2 regions of the Buttiauxella sp. WJP83 genome follow, and region 1 is predicted to be linked to the other one. Evidence: predicted binding sites of a transcription regulator. Region 1 holds the regulator's gene; the other holds the start of a gene.
The links. The regulator CRP, encoded in region 1, controls carbon source genes, mostly activating them, when cyclic AMP is high. The targets are predictions, from matches to a motif close to ATGTGANNNNNNTCACAT.
Positions count from the first base shown of each region.

Region 2: the regulator CRP is predicted to act here: its motif matches at 2,573-2,590, upstream of cdd (cytidine deaminase).

Region 1 covers NZ_CP110080.1:360,235-365,546, reverse strand. Annotated here, with positions in the region: gene OH773_RS01620 (phosphoribulokinase) at 40-918, shown strand; gene OH773_RS01615 (OsmC family protein) at 940-1,344, opposite strand; gene crp (cAMP-activated global transcriptional regulator CRP) at 1,656-2,288, shown strand; gene OH773_RS01605 (YccS/YhfK family putative transporter) at 2,393-4,483, shown strand; gene argD (bifunctional acetylornithine/succinyldiaminopimelate transaminase) at 4,523-5,312, opposite strand, start outside.
Region 2 covers NZ_CP110080.1:1,503,643-1,508,954, forward strand. Annotated here, with positions in the region: gene mglC (galactose/methyl galactoside ABC transporter permease MglC) at 1-508, shown strand, start outside; gene sanA (outer membrane permeability protein SanA) at 662-1,381, opposite strand; gene cdd (cytidine deaminase) at 1,616-2,500, opposite strand; gene OH773_RS07030 (CidB/LrgB family autolysis modulator) at 2,644-3,339, opposite strand; gene OH773_RS07035 (CidA/LrgA family protein) at 3,336-3,737, opposite strand; gene ldtB (L,D-transpeptidase) at 4,039-4,959, opposite strand; gene OH773_RS07045 (ABC-F family ATPase) at 5,193-5,312, shown strand, end outside.

The sequences.
Region 1 (5,312 bases):
GCTAAACCCACTTGTGATTACCCAGGGAGTTGTTGCCTTATGTCAGCCAAACATCCGGTTATTGCCGTAACAGGTTCCAGCGGCGCGGGAACGACCACCACCAGCCTTGCCTTTCGTAAAATATTTCAGCAACTCAATCTTCGCGCAGCCGAAGTCGAAGGTGACAGTTTCCACCGTTTCACTCGCCCTGAAATGGATATGGCTATCCGTAAAGCTCGCGATTTGGGTCGCCATATCAGCTACTTTGGCCCGGAAGCGAATGACTTCGGCTTACTGGAACAAACGTTTCTGGAGTACGGAAATACCGGGCAAGGTAAATCACGCAAGTATCTGCATACCTATGATGAAGCGGTACCCTGGAACCAAATTCCGGGGACGTTTACCCCGTGGCAGTCGCTGCCGGAACCGACTGATGTCTTGTTCTATGAAGGTTTGCACGGAGGAGTCGTCACCCCACAACATGATGTGGCGAATGCCGTCGACCTACTGGTTGGCGTAGTGCCGATTGTGAACCTGGAATGGATACAAAAACTGGTGCGGGACACCAGCGAACGCGGGCACTCAAGAGAAGCGGTGATGGACTCAGTCGTGCGTTCGATGGACGATTACATCAATTACATCACGCCGCAATTTTCCCGGACCCATATCAACTTCCAGCGCGTGCCTACCGTTGATACGTCGAACCCATTTGCGGCACGTGGTATTCCGTCACTGGATGAAAGCTTCGTGGTGATCCATTTTCGTGGGCTGGATGACATCGATTACCCGTACTTACTCGCCATGTTGCAAGGCTCATTCATTTCCCACATCAATACATTAGTGGTGCCAGGCGGCAAGATGGGACTGGCAATGGAATTGATCATGGCACCGCTAGTTAAACGGCTGGCAGAAGGTCGACACATCAATCAGGGCGGATAATTACCGCCCTGCTGACACACATTAGCCTTCAATCACTTCATAGCTATGAGTAATGTTCACAGCTTTTTCCAGCATCAGAGCGACAGAACAATACTTTTCAGCAGAGAGATCCACCGCGCGGGAAACCGCGTTATCTTTCAGTTCTTTGCCTGTCACGATGAAATGCAGGTTAATGGTGGTAAAAAGACGAGGGGCTTCTTCACGGCGCTCAGAGGTCAGTTTTACTTCGCAATCCGTCACGTTGTAGCGACCTTTTTGCAAAATAGAAACCACATCGATTGCACTGCAGCCCCCCGCAGCCATCAGAACCATCTCCATCGGACTTGGTGCTTTATCGCCAGAATTACCATCCATCAAAATCTGGTGTCCTGAAGCGGACTCCCCAAGGAAGGTTAACCCTTCTACCCACTTCACTCGTGCCTGCATGTTACTTCTCCAGTTGAAAAAACCCTTTCAGAGTACGCGGATGCAGCAAAACTGGCAACGGAAGGCGACCTGCGTCATGCTGAAACGAGACAATAGGAGACACTTGTCAAAAGCTATGCTAAAACAATCCAGATGCTACATCGATACATTGACGTAATGCATGTATGCAGAGGACGTCACTAATTACAGGCAGCAAGAATGACTTGCGTGCCATCTCCCCAAGATGGGGAATATTCTAATACTTGCAACGCCAGACAGGATGTTTAGCGTCTTGTCGTTGGTAGCTAGTTATAAACAGAGGATAACCGCGCATGGTGCTTGGCAAACCGCAAACAGACCCGACTCTCGAATGGTTCTTGTCCCATTGCCATATTCATAAGTATCCATCGAAGAGCACACTGATTCACCAGGGTGAAAAAGCTGAGACGCTGTATTACATCGTCAAGGGCTCTGTGGCTGTTCTGATTAAAGATGAAGAGGGCAAGGAAATGATCCTCTCCTATCTGAATCAGGGCGATTTTATTGGTGAGTTAGGGCTGTTCGAAGAAGGCCAGGAACGTAGTGCATGGGTTCGTGCTAAATCTGCCTGTGAAGTGGCTGAAATTTCCTATAAAAAATTCCGCCAGCTGATTCAGGTCAACCCAGACATTCTGATGCGCCTGTCTTCCCAGATGGCTCGTCGTCTGCAAGTGACATCTGAGAAAGTCGGTAACCTGGCATTCCTGGATGTGACTGGTCGTATTGCACAAACACTGCTGAACCTGGCGAAACAACCTGATGCAATGACCCACCCAGACGGTATGCAGATTAAAATTACCCGTCAGGAAATCGGTCAGATCGTGGGTTGTTCTCGTGAAACCGTTGGTCGTATCTTGAAAATGCTGGAAGATCAAAACCTGATCTCTGCTCACGGTAAAACGATCGTCGTTTACGGCACTCGTTAATCTCCGTCCTCAAAAAAGGCGTGTCACTCAGGTAACACGCTTTTTTTGTTTCTACATTTCTCTGAGTGTAGCCAACACCCACGCAACTTGTATTATGAAGAGCTATGTGGCGCCGACTGATCTACCATCCAGAAGTTAACTACGCATTGCGACAAACGCTGGTACTCTGCCTTCCTGTGGGGGTAGGATTACTGCTTGGAAATTTGCAGTTAGGTCTGCTGTTCTCGTTAGTGCCCGCCTGTTGCAACATTGCCGGCCTGGATACCCCCCATAAGCGCTTCTTCAAACGTCTGATTGTTGGTAGCACTCTTTTTGCAGTCAGCAGTTTAATCATGCAGCTTTTGCTGCTCTACACCACCGTTCCATTGCCCGTCATTCTCTTTGTTATGGCCCTTATGTTGGGGGTCACTGCTGAAATCAGCGCCCTGCATGCACGCTTACTTCCCGCCTCGCTGATTGCTGCCATTTTTACACTTAGCATGGCCGGTAACATGCCTATCTGGAAGCCGATGGCGCTGTATGTCTTTGGCACGATTTGGTATGGGGTCTTTAACTGGCTTTGGTTCTGGATATGGCGAGAGCAGCCGTTGCGCGAATCTTTAAGCCTGCTCTATCGCCAATTAGCGGATTACTGCGAAGCCAAATACGGCATGCTCACTCAGCACGTCGATCCCGAGACGGCACTTCCGCCGTTGCTGGCGCGCCAGCAAAAAGCCGTCGACTTGATTACCAACTGCTACCAACAACTGCATATGCTATCGGCGAATCAGCAAAACGGTTACAAGCATTTGTTACGCTCTTTTCAAATAGCGTTAGATCTACAAGAGCACATTTCCGTCAGTTTGCACCAACCTGCCGAGGTGCAAAAACTTGTCGCGCAAAGCCATGCGGAAGCCGTTATTCGCTGGAATGCGCAGACCATTGCGGCCCGTTTGCGTGTTCTGGCTGATGACATTCTTTACCATCGTTACCCGCAGCGTTTTACGATGGAGAAGCAAATTGAAGCCCTTGAGAAAATCGCCCGGCAGAATCCGGATAACCCAGTCGGACAGTTTTGTCATTATCACTTCAGCCGTATCGCGCGTGTATTACGCAGCCAACGCCCGCTGTACGTCAGGGATTTAATGGAAGACAGGCAACGCCGCTTACCACTGTGGGCCGCGCTGAAAAGCTATATGTCATTGAAATCAGCGGCTCTGCGCAACGCCGCCCGGTTAGGCGTAATGCTAACTATCGCCAGTATTTTTGGGGCATTTTTGCATCTCCCCAAACCCTACTGGATTTTAATGACGGTGATGTTTGTCACGCAAAACGGCTACGGCGCTACCCGAGTACGCATTCTGCACCGTTCGGCAGGTACCATTGCAGGCCTGGCCATTGCGGGTTTCGCCCTGCACTTTCACTTCCCACAAGACATTGCGTTGGCCGCGATGCTGGTCATCACGCTCGTCAGCTATCTGATCATTCGCCAAAGCTACGGCTGGGCGACAATTGGTTTTACCGTGACAGCGGTATATACCCTGCAACTGTTAACGCTCAGCGCCGAGCAATTTATTGTTCCACGTTTGATAGATACGCTGCTGGGCTGTTTGATTGCCTTCGGTGGCATGGTGTGGCTTTGGCCGCAATGGCAAAGTGGATTGCTGCGCCAGAACGCCCACGACGCACTGGAGACAGACCAGGAGGCCATTCGCCTGATTCTGAGCAACGACCCTGAACCCACGCCTTTGGCCTGGGAACGGATGAAGGTCAATCAGGCCCATAATGCGCTGTTTAATTCGCTGAACCAGGCGATGCAGGAGCCCGGTTTCAACTCGCATTATCTGGCAGATATGAAACTGTGGGTGACGCACAGCCAGTTTATCGTCGAACACATCAATGCCATGACGACTCTGGCACGCGAGCACAATATGCTGACCCCGGATTTAGCCCAGCATTATCTGCAATCATGTGAAATTGCGCTGCAACGATGCCAACAGCGGTTGCAGTACGATGGGCCTGGTGAGACGAACGATGCGAATATACTCGACCCACTGGAAGGGCTTCCGAGTGGGCCGTTGAGCACAATGGAACAACATTTACAGCGGATTTTGGGTCACCTCAGCACCATGCACACCATTTCGTCGGTTGCATGGCGCCAGCGCCCCCATCATGGTATCTGGCTGAACCGTTTACGTCGGCCTGAGAGTCAATAAACCTACGTCATCCGCCGTTTTGTCGGATGACACGGGTGCTTACACGTCTTGAGATACGATTTTCTCGACCGCTTTAGCAAAGCGCGCCATTCCTTCATCAATATCAGCCTTTTCAACGATCAAGGCTGGTGCAAAACGCATGACATCAGGCCCGGCATTCAAAACCATCACCCCTTCTTGCGCTGCCGCATGGAGGAATTCACGTGCACGGCCTTTGTATTGCGGTTTCAGCTCCGCGCCAATCAACAAGCCCATGCCGCGAATATCGCTGAACACGTCAAATTGCTCATCAATCTGCTGTAAATGCTTCACAAACTGCTGACGTTTTTCTGTGACGCCAGCCAACACTTCAGGCGTATTGATGATATCAAACGCCGCGCCGGCAACCGCACACGCCAGTGGATTCCCACCGTAGGTAGAACCGTGCGTACCAACATGGAATGCAGAGGCTATTTCCTGCGTCGTTAACATGACACTCACAGGGAATCCGCCACCCAGCGCTTTAGCGCTGGTCAAAATATCCGGTGTCACGCCGTAATGCATATACGCAAACAGTTCGCCGATACGACCCATGCCACACTGCACTTCATCAAAAACTAACAGGGCTTTGTGTTCATCGCACAGTTCGCGTAAGCCTTGCAGGAATTCTGGCGTAGCCGCCGTGACACCGCCCTCTCCCTGAATCGGCTCAACCACCACCGCACAGGTGTGATCGTCCATGACGGCTTTTACCGCATGTAAATCGTTAAACGGCACGTGGATAATATCGGCGGGTTTTGGCCCAAAACCATCGGAATATTTCGGCTGCCCACCGACAGAAACGGTAAAC
Region 2 (5,312 bases), 1.1 Mb from region 1:
CTCGACCTTTACCCAGGGCTTTATCAAGATGGGTAACTTTAAGCTCTCGTACATTACGTTCTACGCGTTGATTGCGATTGGCTTTGTCTGGATTCTGTGGAATAAAACGCGCTTTGGTAAGAACATCTTTGCCATCGGTGGTAACCCTGAAGCGGCTAAAGTTTCTGGTGTTAACGTTGCCCTGAACTTGATCATGATTTATGCGCTGTCTGGTGTGTTCTACGCCTTCGGCGGGATGCTGGAAGCCGGGCGTATCGGTTCTGCAACCAACAACCTTGGCTTCATGTACGAACTGGATGCGATTGCAGCGTGCGTCGTTGGCGGCGTGTCGTTCAGCGGCGGTGTGGGTACGGTAGTGGGTGTGGTGACCGGTGTTATCATCTTCACCGTCATCAACTACGGCCTGACGTATATCGGCGTGAACCCTTACTGGCAGTACATTATTAAGGGTGCGATTATTATCTTCGCGGTGGCACTGGATTCACTGAAATACGCGCGTAAGAAGTAATACCCTTCATACTTCAAGTTGCATGTGCGTTGGCTGCACTCACTCACCCCAGTCACTTACTCAAGTAAGCTCCTGGGGATTCCTGAGTTTGCCGCCTTCCTGCAACTCGAATTATTTTGGGTAGATTGAAGCCTTCCGATCTGGAAGGCTTTTTTATTTCTTCTCTTCTTTCTGCAATTCGAGCAATTGCTCAGGCGTTACAGCTGGATAAGCTTGCGCATCTTCCGGTACTTCATGCATTGCAGGGATCGGCACCAGAGGCCCAAGAAAACGCGGTTCACGCTTGAATATGTACAAATCCGCCAGCGCCCCTAAACGAGCGCCAAACTCGCGAACACGCACAGTCATCATATTTTTAGGTGAAGGAACGGCATAACACTGCGCCTGGATCCCCATATGCAGGGCGATAAACAACGCACGTTCGCAATGGAAACGCTGAGTGATAATGATGAAATCGTTGGTATCAAAGACCTTGCGGGTACGAACGATGGAGTCCAGAGTTCGAAATCCGGCGTAATCCAGCACGATATCGGCCGGGTCAACACCACCGGCAATCAAATCTTTACGCATCGTCATGGGTTCGTTGTAACTTTGCAGCGCATTATCGCCACTTAACAGCAAGTAGTTCACTTTACCGCTGTTATAAGCGTTTAACGCACCCTGGATACGATATTGATAGTACTGGTTAATCACACCAGTCCGGTAATACTTGGCGGTTCCGAGCACCACACCGACCTGGCGATACGGTAAATCTTGCAGATCGTCGTAGACGTAAGGTGCGGTTTTCCAGCTTATCCAGCGGTCAAGACAAAGCGCAGCTACCACAGCCAATCCGATTATGACCAACAGGCTATAAAACACGCGCTTCAACATGGACTTGCGGCTCAATAAAGGGAGGGAATTTTATTCAAGGCTACTTTACCTGGTGGTGAAGAGCAAGTGTATCCCCTTCGTCTTTCAAGCTGCATGTGCGTTGGCTGCGTTCAATCGCCCAAATCACTTACTCAAGTAAGCTCATTGGGACTCTTTCACTTGCCGCCTTCCTGCAACTCGAAATCCATTGGGTATATCAGCGATGCGGGCGGTTTCACGCCCGCAACGCACTTATTAATTTAACAAGGTGCGATCGATGTTCATGCAGCCCAGCGCTTTGAGTGTCGCAGCGGTGGCGTCCCACTGTGTCAATGGTGCATCAGCTTTTTCAGCAAGGATGGCACGCTGAATATCGTTATAGTCGTAACCCGACAGGCTTAACAGATTCAGCGCCGCTTGCAGTGGCGGCAGGGAAGGGTTGAATGCCGCATTTTCTGCATAGCTGCCTTTGAAAATCGTCCCGTCACGCATTTCCAGCGCAACACCTGAAGGTGCATTGCTGTACGGCGCATGGCTGCGGTTTGCCGCTGTAATGGCGGCCTTGCTTAACTCATCGCCCTGCAAGGCAAAACCATGATCCATTTCATCCAGCAGCAGGGTTTTGATTTCTAAATCACGTGGGCCAAATGCATCAGGCAGATAATCGCCGAGGGTGGCAGGATTACGGCCCGGCAAATTAATGCGCAGTGCCACACCGCTATTCAGTTCATTCATAAACTGGCGGCAGTGGCCACAAGGCGTGTAGTTAACGGTAATGGCGGAAAGGGCTTTTTCACCGCGCATCCACGCGTGGGTAATGGCGCTCTGCTCGGCATGAACGGTCTGCTGCATGGTGGTGCCAGGAAACTCCATATTGCCACCAAAATAAAGATTACCGCTTACGCCGCGGGCTACGGCGCCCACGTAGAACTTTGATAAATCAGCACGGGCACATGAAGCGGCGAGTGGCAATAATGCAAAAGCCAATGCATCGTCATCCAGCCCGGTCTGAGCTTTCAATGATTCGACTTCTGACGCACTAAACATTGCCGGGAAATGAGCATCAGTAAGCAAAGGTTGCAGAGCGGCTTGCAGTGAAGCCGGGAGTTGTGCGAGAGCTGCCTGAAAACGTGAGCGCATTGGAAGAGCCTCATAACAAGTAATTGAGCTGTCTTTATTGATCGACAGTTTACGGGTCTGCATAGGCTTTATATGTGATCTTTATCCAATTACAAATGCAACATATGAAATAAAGAATGAAAATGCGCGATCTCTCGCAAGTTTTAACCCACAACCGCCAAAATAACAGGGAACAGGAACGGGGCAATCAGTGACGTGATGATGCCGCAAATCACCAGTGCCAATGAACTAAACGCACCCTCCTGGAAATCCACTTCCGCGCAACGAGCGGTGCCCAGGGCGTGTGAAGCCGCGCCCATCGCCAGCCCTCGCGACGATTTAGTCGTAATACGCATCAGATTTAACAACGTATGACCAAACACGGCCCCCAGAATACCGACGAAGATCACGCAAACTGCGCTAATTGCCGGAATACCACCAATGCTTCCGCCAACGGCCATGGCAATCGGTGTGGTGACTGATTTAGGCAGGATTGATGCGGCAATTTGTGGTGTTGCGCCCATCAGCAGTGCCACAGACGTACCGGTAATCATCGCTACCATGCTGCCAATAAAGCAGATAGTGATAATTGATTTCCAACGAGCGCGGATCTGGTGAAGCTGTTCGTAAAGAGGGAAGGCGAGAGCAACAACTGCGGGTTGCAACAAGTCATTCAATATTTTACTGCCTTCGAAATAATGTTCGTAAGGCGTACGGGTGAATACCAGGATTGGAATGATCACAATCATGGATATCAGAAGCGGATTCAGGATCGGCGATTTATAACGTACAGCGACCTGCCGGGCGAGGAAGAAAGTCACCAGTGTTAAGGGTAAAGACCACCAAATATGATGCATCATTTTTCGTCACCCTCGCGTTCACCAACCACATTACGTTCGCCATGGATTAAATGGGAACTCCAACTCACCACCACTAACACCACCAACGTACTGATAAAACATGACACCACCACCGGGCCAAATTGCTGTTTTATCACATCGACATATTGCATAACGCCAACGCCAATCGGCACAAACAACAACGCCATATTACGAATTAATATCTGGCAACCAGGCTTAACCCATTTAGCGGGAACGATTTGCAGTGAGAGCAAAACAAACAGAATTAGCATGCCAATAATACTGCCGGGAATAGTAATAGGAAGCAGTGATGAAATAGCAATGCCTGCATATAAACATATGTAAATTAAGATAAATGCCCGCAGGTACTGCCATATTGCGGTAAATGAGTTACGCATAGTGATTACCTTTTAGAAAACGCATTCATCATACAATTAAACTCAAAAATGTGCTACCGGTCACATCATGAATTATTAGCATACCAAACATTCCTGATGGGAACGTTTATACCCTTCATTCTTCAAGCCGTAGGTGCGTTGACTGCGCCCGCGCGCCCCAGTCACATAGTTAGCTATGCTCCTGGGGACTTACGGCCTGGTAGCCTTCCTGCAACTTGAATTATTTCGGGTATAACAAGATGCTGTTTTTCAGGTATAAAAAAAGCGGCCCGAGGGCCGCTTTCAAAAGGGTAATCTTCGCTTAGTTCAAACGCACCGGCATACCGGAACGGCTCTGAATCGCTTGATCCAATACGGTGCTATCAACGTCTGGCTGAGCGGTGATGGCTGTAACGTTGTTTTTCAGCGTGATTGGAACAATTTCACGAGAGTTGAACTGCGCTTCAGTTGTAGACAGTGGGTTGTGCACTTCAATGTAGCGCGAACCATCTGGCTCAACGGTGGCTTTAACCGGTTCGTTGATGAACTGAACACGCGTACCGACCGGCACTTTTTCGAACAGGAATTTGATGTCTTCGTTACGCAGACGCACACAACCGTGGCTCACGCGCAGGCCGATACCAAAGTTCGCGTTGGTGCCGTGAATCGCGTACAGACGACCAATATACAGCGCATACAGACCCATAGGGTTGTCCGGGCCTGCGGGAACAACGGCTGGCAGTGGTGTACCTGCAGCAACATATTCCGCATGCATTTTCGCCGTCGGCGTCCAGGTTGGGCCTGCTTTTTTACGTTCTACTTTTGTCGTCCAGTTCATTGGGGTGTCTTTACCCAACTGACCGATACCGATCGGCAGCACGATAACCGTGTTGGTGCCAGCAGGGTAGTAGTAGAGACGCATCTCAGCGCTGTTGATGACGATACCTTCATGAACGGTGTCCGGCAGAATCAACTGCTGAGGAATGTTCAGGATAGTGCCAGCTTTTGGCAAGTACGGGTCAACACCAGGGTTGGCTTCCAACATGTTGGAAAGGCCCATCTGGTAACGTGCCGCGAATTCTTCCAGCGGTGCGGTGCTACCTTCAGGAATCGTGACAACCTGGTTTTGACCAATCAAACGGCTGCCATCAGTCGGCAGAGGATAGGTCACGGCAGAAGCTGTTTTGCTAAAAGACACGACAGCCACAAATGCCAGTAAAATAGTGCGTAATTTCATATTCATGGTATGCAAAGTATTTATGGCCATGCAGGCTAGTTAGTGAAGAAACGGAGCGGTTTAGCCGCGCATTATATGTGCATTCGCTCGACCAGGGAAATCAGATGTGGATTAAATCACATTTTTTTCCGCATTGATTATTTTATGACCAATGCATAAGCAGAGCGATCTGCACGTTGAGTTATGGCATAATGTGCCCGATCTCACATCTTAAATAATTCTTTTACCAGGACATCTCTGTGCTAGTTTCCAGTAACGTCACAATGCAGTTCGGCAGTAAGCCGCTGTTTGAAAATATTTCTGTCAAATTTGGCGGCGGCAACCGTTACGGCTTGATCGGCGCCAACGGTAGCGGCAAG